One region of the Mesorhizobium sp. CNPSo 4684 genome, then DNA from elsewhere that is predicted to be linked to it. Evidence: riboswitches for the same ligand, from Rfam matches in the RefSeq annotation. Region 1 holds a riboswitch; each other region holds the start of a gene.
The links. Region 1 has a riboswitch for cobalamin ahead of AC04SG_RS11835 (aromatic ring-hydroxylating oxygenase subunit alpha). Riboswitches for the same ligand answer to the same signal wherever they lie in the genome.

Region 1 (2,193 bases):
TCGGCGCCCTGTGCGGGAGCCTGAGCAGCCGGATCCGACTTCGCAACCGAAGCCGTGTGGCCACTATCGGTCGACGTAACCGCAGGCTGGTTGGCGCCGTTCGAACCATAGTTGTCACTGGCGGCGAAAGCGCTGCCGGAAACGGCCAGAACGGCGGCGGCAGCAACGATGATCTTTTTCATCTTAAATACTCCTGAATTTCTTCGAGATCCCGAGAGCGGCGGACAGGCCGCCACGCTTCTGTTTGGATCGGGATCAGCTGTTAACGGCCGAAGAGGTTGCGGTCGCTGCCCTGAACGACGGGCTGCTTGTCAGCGGGCGCCGACTTCTGAATGGAAGCCGTATACGAGCTGTCAGCCGCGGCAGCGGGCTGGTTCGCACCATTGGAACCGTAATTGTCGCTACCAGCGAAGGCGCTGCCGGTGATGGCCAAAACGGCGGCGGCAGTAAGGATGATCTTTTTCATTTTTAGTACTCCAGTTTTGCTGTCCGTCTAGCGGCGTGTGGTGGGAGCAATTCGCGTCGTTCGGACAGCCCCGATGTGGGAAAGCCATAGGCTGGTTTCCAATCACGAAGTTGTTCCGGCTGGGCCATGATTTCACCTCTTGTAATTTTGATAAGCATGCCTACCATCTCACTTTATGTAAATAATACAAAGGCTTATGTGACCATGCCGTCTGGCTCACCGAGTGTGTCCGGGCGTCAGCGTTCACACCGTCCTGCACGCATTGTCAACAGAAACGAACCGTTCGGTTCGATTTTAGAAACTGCTAATAGTCACTTTTCGATACCGTTGACGTGTTTTCCCTTGGTCGGCAGGCTGATTCGAGGTGATTTGCGAGGGCCGCGATCCGCCCCGAAAACAACACCGTCAGCCCCACGATCGTCTGCCGCCGCGTTGTCGCGCGTGTCGCGCCGCATGGAGACGATGTCGCTTTCATGCCGATGTCGCGATCGCTGCCGTGATTAGATGATCCCATCTCAGGTGCCGCTTCGTGACGACGGAGCGGAGAATTGGGAAGCCGGTCAGAATCCGGCGCTGCCCCCGCAACGGTGGTGGAGTTCAAGTCGCAACGGGAGACCACTGGGCGAGAAGCCTGGGAAGGTGTCGCGATCGTCCGCAAGGACAACTCCAGAGCCCGGAAACCAGCCCGAGATGCTTGAACTCGACTGATCGCGGTGGGCGGTCAAGAGGTGGATAGCGCATGCCCGGCGTCGCGCCGGCCTGCGGCCGATCCTTCCTCCATCACCACCAAGTTCAGTCCTTAAACCACGAGGACAGAACTATGGATGCGCGCAACGACATGCTGAGGCTCTTGAACGGCCGCAAGCAAGGCTTTTCGCTCGAGCAACCCTTCTACACCGACCCGGACTATTTCAAGCTCGACATGGAGCTGATCTGGTATCGCGACTGGCTGTTCGTCGGCCATGATTGCGAACTGCCGAAGCCCGGCAGTTATATCACCGTGCAGATCGGCGACTATCCGGTGGTGCTCGTCCGCGACCAGAAGGGCAACATCAACGCCTTTCACAATTCCTGCCGCCATCGCGGCAGCCGCGTCTGCAACACCGAGAAAGGCACGGCGGCAAAGCTCGTCTGCCCCTATCACCAGTGGACCTACGAGCTCGACGGCCGACTGCTGTTCGCCCGCCAGATGGCCGAGGGTTTCGACAAGAGCCAGTTCGGCCTAAAGCCGGTCGCCTGCGAAAGCGTGGCCGGGTACATCTTCATCTGCCTGGCGAAAGAACCCGCGGACTTCGCGCCGATGCGGGCCATGATCGAGCCCTACCTCAAGCCGCACCGGCTGAGCGAAGCCAAGATCGCTTTCGAATCGACCATCGTCGAGAAGGGCAACTGGAAGCTGGTCTGGGAAAACAACCGCGAGTGCTACCACTGCGCCGGCAACCATCCCGAACTCTGCAAGACCTTCCCGGAAGCGCCGACGGTAACCGGCGTGCAGGGGGCCGACAGCGATCCGGAGATGCTGGCGCATTGGGCGAAATGCGAAGCGGCGGGCCTGCCGAGCAAGTTCCGCATCGATCCGGCCGGACAGTACCGTGCAACCCGCGCGCCGCTGCTGAGCGATGCCGTGAGCTATACGATGACGGGAAAGCGCGCGGTGACGAAGAACCTCTCCGACACTGTTGCCGCCGACCGCATCGGCACCTTGATGCACTACCACTATCCGACGA
Region 2 (2,193 bases), on a different contig from region 1:
CGTCGCCCTGGCGCGCGGCTGGCACCGCTCCTTTTGCATGAACATGACGCGCTGGCGGGGCACCAAGGAAAGCCCCGGCCTGATGATGGCGCTCGACAGCGGCGGACAGTGCAAAGGCGTTGCCTTCCGGCTGGCCGACGACAACAGGCGCCAGCAACTGGGCCGGCTGTTCCGGCGCGAAGTCACGCTGAAGCCGACAAGCTACCGGCCGCGCATGCTGAAGCTTGCAAGCGAGGCCGGTCCGCTCAGGGCGCTGGCTTTCGTCATCAACCGCACCGGCCTGACCTATTCCGGTCCGCTCGACGAGGCGAAGGTCGTCGAGCGGCTGGCCACATCCTGCGGGCACTGGGGGTCGGGCGCGGACTATCTCTACAACACGGTGAAGAATCTGGAGGAGCGCGGCATTCACGACCGCCATCTCTGGCGGCTGCAGCGGCTGGTTGCCGAGCGGATCACCGCCTTGAACCCGTAACGCTGCATGGCGCATTCGCGCTGTTGGCCGGCGGAATTTGGTTTGCCGGATGCGGCTGTTTCAGCCTATAGTCACGCATGTCGTCGGTTCCGTTAGGGACCAAGAGGGAATGCGGTGAGGGCTGACTTGTTGCCCAATGCCGTGGCTGCCCCCGCAACTGTGTGCGGTAGTCCTCTCCAAGCCACTGAGGATTTTTCTTCGGGAAGGTGGGGAAGGGCGTTATTCCGCGAGCCAGGAGACCTGCCGGCGACAGGGAACTGACTTCGATGCCCTCGGGTGGAGGGCGAAAGGACAAGATATGAATACCGCTTCCGTCTCCCTCGGCGCTTCCGTCTCCTCGCAGTCGCGCTTCATGCAGCTCGTGCTTAGCGCGTTTCTGGGCATTTTCGTCATCGGCGTTGTCGGCTTCTCGCATATCGATGCGGTCCACAATGCCGCGCACGACTATCGCCATTCGATGGCGTTCCCCTGCCACTGACGAGGATCTGACATCATGAATCTGTTTCGCAACGTCGTGTTCGTCGCGGCGATCGCCGGGCTCGTGGCCGGCGTCGTCCTCGCCTGCATGCAGGCCTATGCCACCGTGCCGCTCATCCTGAAGGCGGAAGTTTACGAACAGGCCGGTGGCGGCCATCAACATGAGCATGCTGCGGCGCCCGCCGCCAACGCTGCGGACACCAATGCCATGAGCACCGCCGCGCCGGCTGAGGCAGCCGCGCCGGCAGAGGACGAAGGCTGGGCGCCGGCCGACGGCTTCGAACGCTTCGCCTTCAGCGTGCTGGCCAATATCGTCACCGGCATCGGTTTCGCGCTGGTCCTGGTGGCGGTTTCCGAATTCGCCGGCGGCATCGGTAACTGGCGCCAGGGCGTGTTCTGGGGGCTGGCCGGTTTTGCCGCGTTCACGCTCGCCCCGGGCCTCGGCCTGCCGCCGGAACTGCCGGCGATGCCGGCGGCCGACCTCACCCAGCGCCAGATCTGGTGGTGGGCAACGGTGGCGGCGACCGCGGCCGGTCTCGGCCTGATCGCCTTCCGCAAATCGCTGCCGCTGGCGATCCTGGCCGTGGCCCTGATCGTGGCGCCGCATATTGTCGGCGCGCCGCAGCCGGACAGCTTCGAGACGCCGATCCCCGAAGGCCTGCATCACCAGTTCGTGGTGGCGGTGACGGTGACCAATCTGGTGTTCTGGCTGGTGCTCGGCGCGGTTGTCGGCGTGGTGCGCGGACGCTTTACCGGTACGGCGACCAGCCTGCGCAACAGCTTTGCCTGATCGCAGTTTGACTTTCATCATCGGCGGCGCGCGCTCCGGCAAGAGCGCGCATGCCGAAACCTTGGCGACCGCGTTGCCGCCGCCATGGGCCTATATCGCCACCGCTGAAGCCTATGACGAGGAGATGCGTGAGCGCATCGCGCAACACAGGTCGCGGCGTGGCCAGGGCTGGGCGACCATCGATGCGCCGCTCGATCTCGCCGGTGCGCTCGAAGCCTTGCCGGACAACCAGCCCGTACTCGTCGATTGCCTGACGCTGTGGCTGACCAATCATATGCTGGCGGATCATGATCTCGAGGCGGAATGCCGGCGGCTGGCCGATGTGCTGTCGCGGCCGCGCGGGCCGTGGTTCGTGGTCTCCAACGAAGTCGGGCAAGGCATCGTGCCCGACAATGCGCTGGCACGCCGGTTCCGCGACGCTGCCGGCCGGCTCAACCAGCATGTCGCCGCAATT
Region 3 (2,193 bases), on a different contig from region 1:
CTATGGTCGTCGTTGGGAACGGGGGCAGGCTTAGCGTGCGGGCCTGGACCGTGGAACGCACGAAGAAAGGGTTCTTTCGTTGCTTCATGCTGTCGTCGATGCCGGCGATCCGACCTTCAACAAGCGGATCATGGACCTTTGCGGACGCTGCGTGAGCAGCGGCAGCCTCGGCAGAAGCTGTCAACTCGTCTGCCACTGCATCCCTGCCTTCGGACAGCGCCCTCGCCAGCACCACCAGTTCGTCGGTCTTCTGCGCCGCGAAGGCGAGCCACGACCTGATGGCGGCGTCGAGTGCCGTCTCCATCCGAAGGTCCACGGGCATATGCAGCATCGAGCATGAAGGCGCAATTTCGACGCGGTCCAAAGGCCAGCCGGCGACGATCGGCTTGATGCGGTCGAGAATGGCAGGCAGGTTCGCGCGCCAGACGTTGCGGCCATCGATCAAGCCAAGCGACAGCACCAGGTCCTTAGGCGCAAGCCGACCAACCGTCTCCAACTGCTCGGGAGCGCGCGAAAGATCGAGATGCAGGCCGGCCACTGGCAGCGAAATCGCCGTCTCGAGATTGTCCCCCAGAGCCCCGAAATAGGTAGCCAGCATGATCTTCAGCTCGGGAGTGGCCTTCGACAGCTGCCCATAGGCAAATTCATACGCAGCTCGTTCGTTCGGGTTTAGATCCAGGACAAGGGCTGGTTCATCGATCTGAACCCAATTGGCTCCCGACAGTTTCAACCTCCGCAGGAGCTGCTCGTAGACGGGCAGAAGCCGCGGCAGCAGCGCGATGGGATTGAAACCTTCCGCAGGTGACTTCGCCAGTTTGAGGAAGGTGACAGGTCCAAGGATGACTGGGCGTGTGTGAATGCCGAGGGCTTTAGCCTCGAGGAAGTGATCAACCGGTTTCGTCGACGAGAGGGCGAACGTCTGATCATCCTCGAGTTCCGGCACGATATAGTGATAGTTGGTGTCGAACCATTTGGTCATTTCCATCGCGGTCAGGGCAGGGCCAGCCGCACGCTCCTGATCAGAGTGCACGCAGCTCCCCGTCTGACCTTGGTCGCCGCGCGCCATGGCGAAGTAGATGTCGAGCGGGAGCTCGCCGCCAGGCCAGGCGTATCGGGACGGCACGGCGCCGACCATAGTTGCAGTGTCGAGAACATGGTCGTAGAGCGAGAAGTCGTTCGACGGAATTTTCGACACACCGCGGTCGCGCTGCTCTTCCCAGTTGGCGGCACGCAGTGCTTTCGCCGTCGTGAGAAGGTCGGTAGCGGAAGATTTTCCGGACCAGTAGCTTTCAAGCGCGAATTTCAGTTCCCGCCGGCGACCGAACCGCGGCACACCGAGCGTTGCCACAGGAATTTGCTGAGAGACAGTCATGCCATACCCCGATGGTTGGGGCGTGGGGACAAGAAGGCGCCTCGTAGGCCGGCACGAACGCCGGGCTGCTGCGGCCACCGAGACACCCCGCCCGTGGACATAATTCGTCGTGGCAGGTCTCCTGGCTCGCGGGGTCATAGCTTCTCCCCGTCTTCCCGAGGCTGTTCGCCTCAGTGACATGAGTGGGGTTGGCTCACCGCTAACAGTTGCGGGGGCAGCGCCGGCCTCGCACCGGCTTCCCTCTTAGCTCCATGCGGCAGTGCCGTACGGAGAACCACAGCACGCAGACAATCACAGCAGGAGCCGTGTGTCAATGTCGCATAAAGAAATGTTTATGTCATTATGTAAAATGTTGGTGTTTTCGCAAGAGGCCGCAACGAGAGCGAGTAGCTGCGAACCCGCAGATCGACTGGTAAATCAGACCACACATTGAACCGTCCAATGCCAGTAGACCTGGAGAACTCCGGCCGGCTTGCTGTTCGAGCCCACCGCGGCCTGCCAAATCGGCGGCGTCGATCCGATCCCTATATGCGGGCGATCATCAATGGCTATCCTCACCCCGAATCGAGGGGCTCGCGCCTCTGACTTCCTGAAATCCAAAGCCCAAGTCGCATGACGCATCGGCAAGATGGCTTTCTCAGGTCAGATAGTCCCCGATTTGGCAGACCGGCTCCGCACACGTTGCACTCATATACACCTGGGGCCGGCTCCGGGTATCTCGCCCGCTCGCGGAGTGAGAGCGAAGACAAACGGCTAGTCTGGCTCGACGCCTAAACCAAGGGATGCCGTTTCGCTTTCGCGGGTTTACCTAGAAATCTTTG
Region 4 (2,193 bases), on a different contig from region 1:
GGTTCTCGATATCGTCCTCGACGGCGAGGCCGAGGCCCAGCAGGATCGAGGGATCGACCTTGCCATGCGCGGTCGCCACGATTTTTACGGCGCGGGCGGAGTGTTCGCCGATGATGGCGTTGGCGCGGGCCGACCCGGCTGAATCCATCAAATCGCTCTTCGACAGGATGATCAGGTCGGCGCAGGCGATCTGGTCCTCGAAGACTTCCTCGACTGGATCGTCGTGATCGAGCGTCTCATCCTGAACACGCTGTGCCTGCAGGGCGTCCATGTCGTTGGCGACGCGGCCTTCGGCCAGTGCCGGGCCGTCGACGACGGCGATGACGCCGTCGACCGTCACGCGGCTCTTCACGCTCGGCCACTGGAAAGCCTGGACCAGCGGTTTGGGCAAAGCCAAGCCCGAGGTCTCGATCAGGATGTGGTCGACCTTCGGCGTCAGCGCCAGGATCTGGTCGAGGGCCGGCACGAAATCGTCGGCGACGGTGCAGCAGATGCAGCCATTGGCCAGCTCAACGATGTTCTCCTCAGGGCAGGTGTCGATGCCGCATCCCTTGAGAATCTCGCCGTCGATGCCGATGTCGCCGAACTCGTTGACGATGATGGCAATGCGCTTGCCGCCGGCATTTTCCAGGAGATGGCGGACCAGCGTCGTCTTGCCGGCGCCGAGAAAGCCGGTGACGACGGTGCATGGAACACGGGAGAGATTGCCGGCCGGATTTGGAGCGTTCATGGTCAGTCCTTCAGCATGTCGAGGGGTGGGATGCGGGCAACGAGGCCGCGCTTGAGGCTATCGGGCCGGCCGCGCCAGGGGATGAGGCCGTCCGTCGAGGTGGCGAAGAGCTTGGCGCCGGTAACGAGATCGGCGCCGCTGGTCGCGGTCAGGTCACCGAAGACATAGCTCCAGCAGCTGTCGCGCAGGATCGCAGCGCTGAGCCGACGCTTGCAATTGCCGAGGCATTCGACGGTGCGGACACGGATGTCGCCGGCAGCGGCGCGGCGCGTGTCCTCAGCCAGCAATTCGCCAGCGCGGGGATGGGCGTCTGAGCCGGTCTCGTCGCGGCAGGAGGCGCAGACGATGACGGTCACGCCAGTCAATGCGTCGCTATCGGCGGACGAAACATCCGCTGTGCCAGCCGAAAAACTGCTGTTCTGGTCCAAAAACCGGGCTCCTTGCCCGGAAACCCGCCAGGCGATCGGATATTTTGTCTCAGACGGCAGGTCTCCTGGCTCGCGGGTCATAGCCTTGGTAGCCGCCTTCCCGGTGTTACCCAGTGGCTTTCGGCCTTGGCTCGTCGCTTACAGTTGCGGGGACAGCCGCGGATTTGGGATATTGTCCCGCACCGCATTCCCTCTTGGCCCCAGCCGTTGCGGGCAGGGGACCGTCTACAGCGGATTTAGGCTTTTGCGGGCAGCACTGTCAACGCACGGCTACGACATGGCAATGTCGGCCAAAGGCTGTCCCAAATCGCCAGCCGGCGTCACTTCGATGCGCTCGAGGCCAAGCCAGCCCTGCATCTGCTTCAATTCCTCGAAGAGTTGTGCGGCGGTCTCAGGTGGCGCTTTGGGTTCGGCATAAGCCGCGTGGACGCGCAGCACGCTGGCGGGACGGTCGGCTTTGAGGTCGACGCGCCCCACGATCCGGTCGCCGAGCAGGAATGGCAGCACGTAATAGCCGTATTGCCGCTTGTCGGCAGGCGTGTAGATCTCGATGCGGTAGCGGAAATCGAACAGACGCTCGCTGCGCGAACGCTCGAAGACGACGGGGTCGAACGGCGCCAGCAAGGCGCGGGCTTCGATTTTTCGCGGCAGGCGGGCGTCCTTGTGGAGGTAAGCCGGCTTGTCCCAGCCTTCGACGCGCACCGGCAAAAGCTCGCCCGTCTCGACCAACTCCTCCAGCCGGCCCTTCATGTCGGCCGGCGACAGGCGGAAATAGTCGCGCAAATCGCCAGATGTCGCGATGCCGTGGGCGCGGGCGGAAATGCGCAGCAACTCGCGGTGCGCGTCCTTGGCGGCCGGCACCGGCAGATCGAGGACCGCCTGAGGCAGCACGCGCTCGGGCAGGTCGTAGAAGCGCTCGAAGCCGCGACGGTAGGCCGTGGTGATACGGCCGGCCCAGAAGAGCCACTCGAAGGCATGCTTGGCATGGCTCCAGCCCCACCAGCCGCCCGAGCCCTTCTGGCCTTCGAGCGCCGA

Region 2: linked by a shared signal. The riboswitch ahead of AC04SG_RS21515 (CbtB domain-containing protein) and the one ahead of AC04SG_RS11835 (aromatic ring-hydroxylating oxygenase subunit alpha) in region 1 are both predicted to bind cobalamin.
Region 3: linked by a shared signal. The riboswitch ahead of metE (5-methyltetrahydropteroyltriglutamate--homocysteine S-methyltransferase) and the one ahead of AC04SG_RS11835 (aromatic ring-hydroxylating oxygenase subunit alpha) in region 1 are both predicted to bind cobalamin.
Region 4: linked by a shared signal. The riboswitch ahead of AC04SG_RS08865 (DUF1636 family protein) and the one ahead of AC04SG_RS11835 (aromatic ring-hydroxylating oxygenase subunit alpha) in region 1 are both predicted to bind cobalamin.

The regions. Positions count from the first base shown of each region.
Region 1 is NZ_JBWLUX010000011.1:17,192-19,384, forward strand. It holds gene AC04SG_RS11825 (DUF680 domain-containing protein) at 1-182, opposite strand, end outside; gene AC04SG_RS11830 (DUF680 domain-containing protein) at 263-466, opposite strand; cobalamin riboswitch at 967-1,169, shown strand; gene AC04SG_RS11835 (aromatic ring-hydroxylating oxygenase subunit alpha) at 1,287-2,193, shown strand, end outside.
Region 2 is NZ_JBWLUX010000023.1:77,629-79,821, reverse strand. It holds gene AC04SG_RS21520 (gamma-glutamylcyclotransferase) at 1-472, shown strand, start outside; cobalamin riboswitch at 540-734, shown strand; gene AC04SG_RS21515 (CbtB domain-containing protein) at 771-950, shown strand; gene AC04SG_RS21510 (CbtA family protein) at 966-1,739, shown strand; gene cobU (bifunctional adenosylcobinamide kinase/adenosylcobinamide-phosphate guanylyltransferase) at 1,732-2,193, shown strand, end outside.
Region 3 is NZ_JBWLUX010000064.1:8,879-11,071, forward strand. It holds gene metE (5-methyltetrahydropteroyltriglutamate--homocysteine S-methyltransferase) at 1-1,348, opposite strand, end outside; cobalamin riboswitch at 1,467-1,666, opposite strand.
Region 4 is NZ_JBWLUX010000008.1:19,651-21,843, reverse strand. It holds gene cobW (cobalamin biosynthesis protein CobW) at 1-730, opposite strand, end outside; gene AC04SG_RS08865 (DUF1636 family protein) at 733-1,158, opposite strand; cobalamin riboswitch at 1,197-1,399, opposite strand; gene AC04SG_RS08860 (winged helix-turn-helix domain-containing protein) at 1,429-2,193, opposite strand, start outside.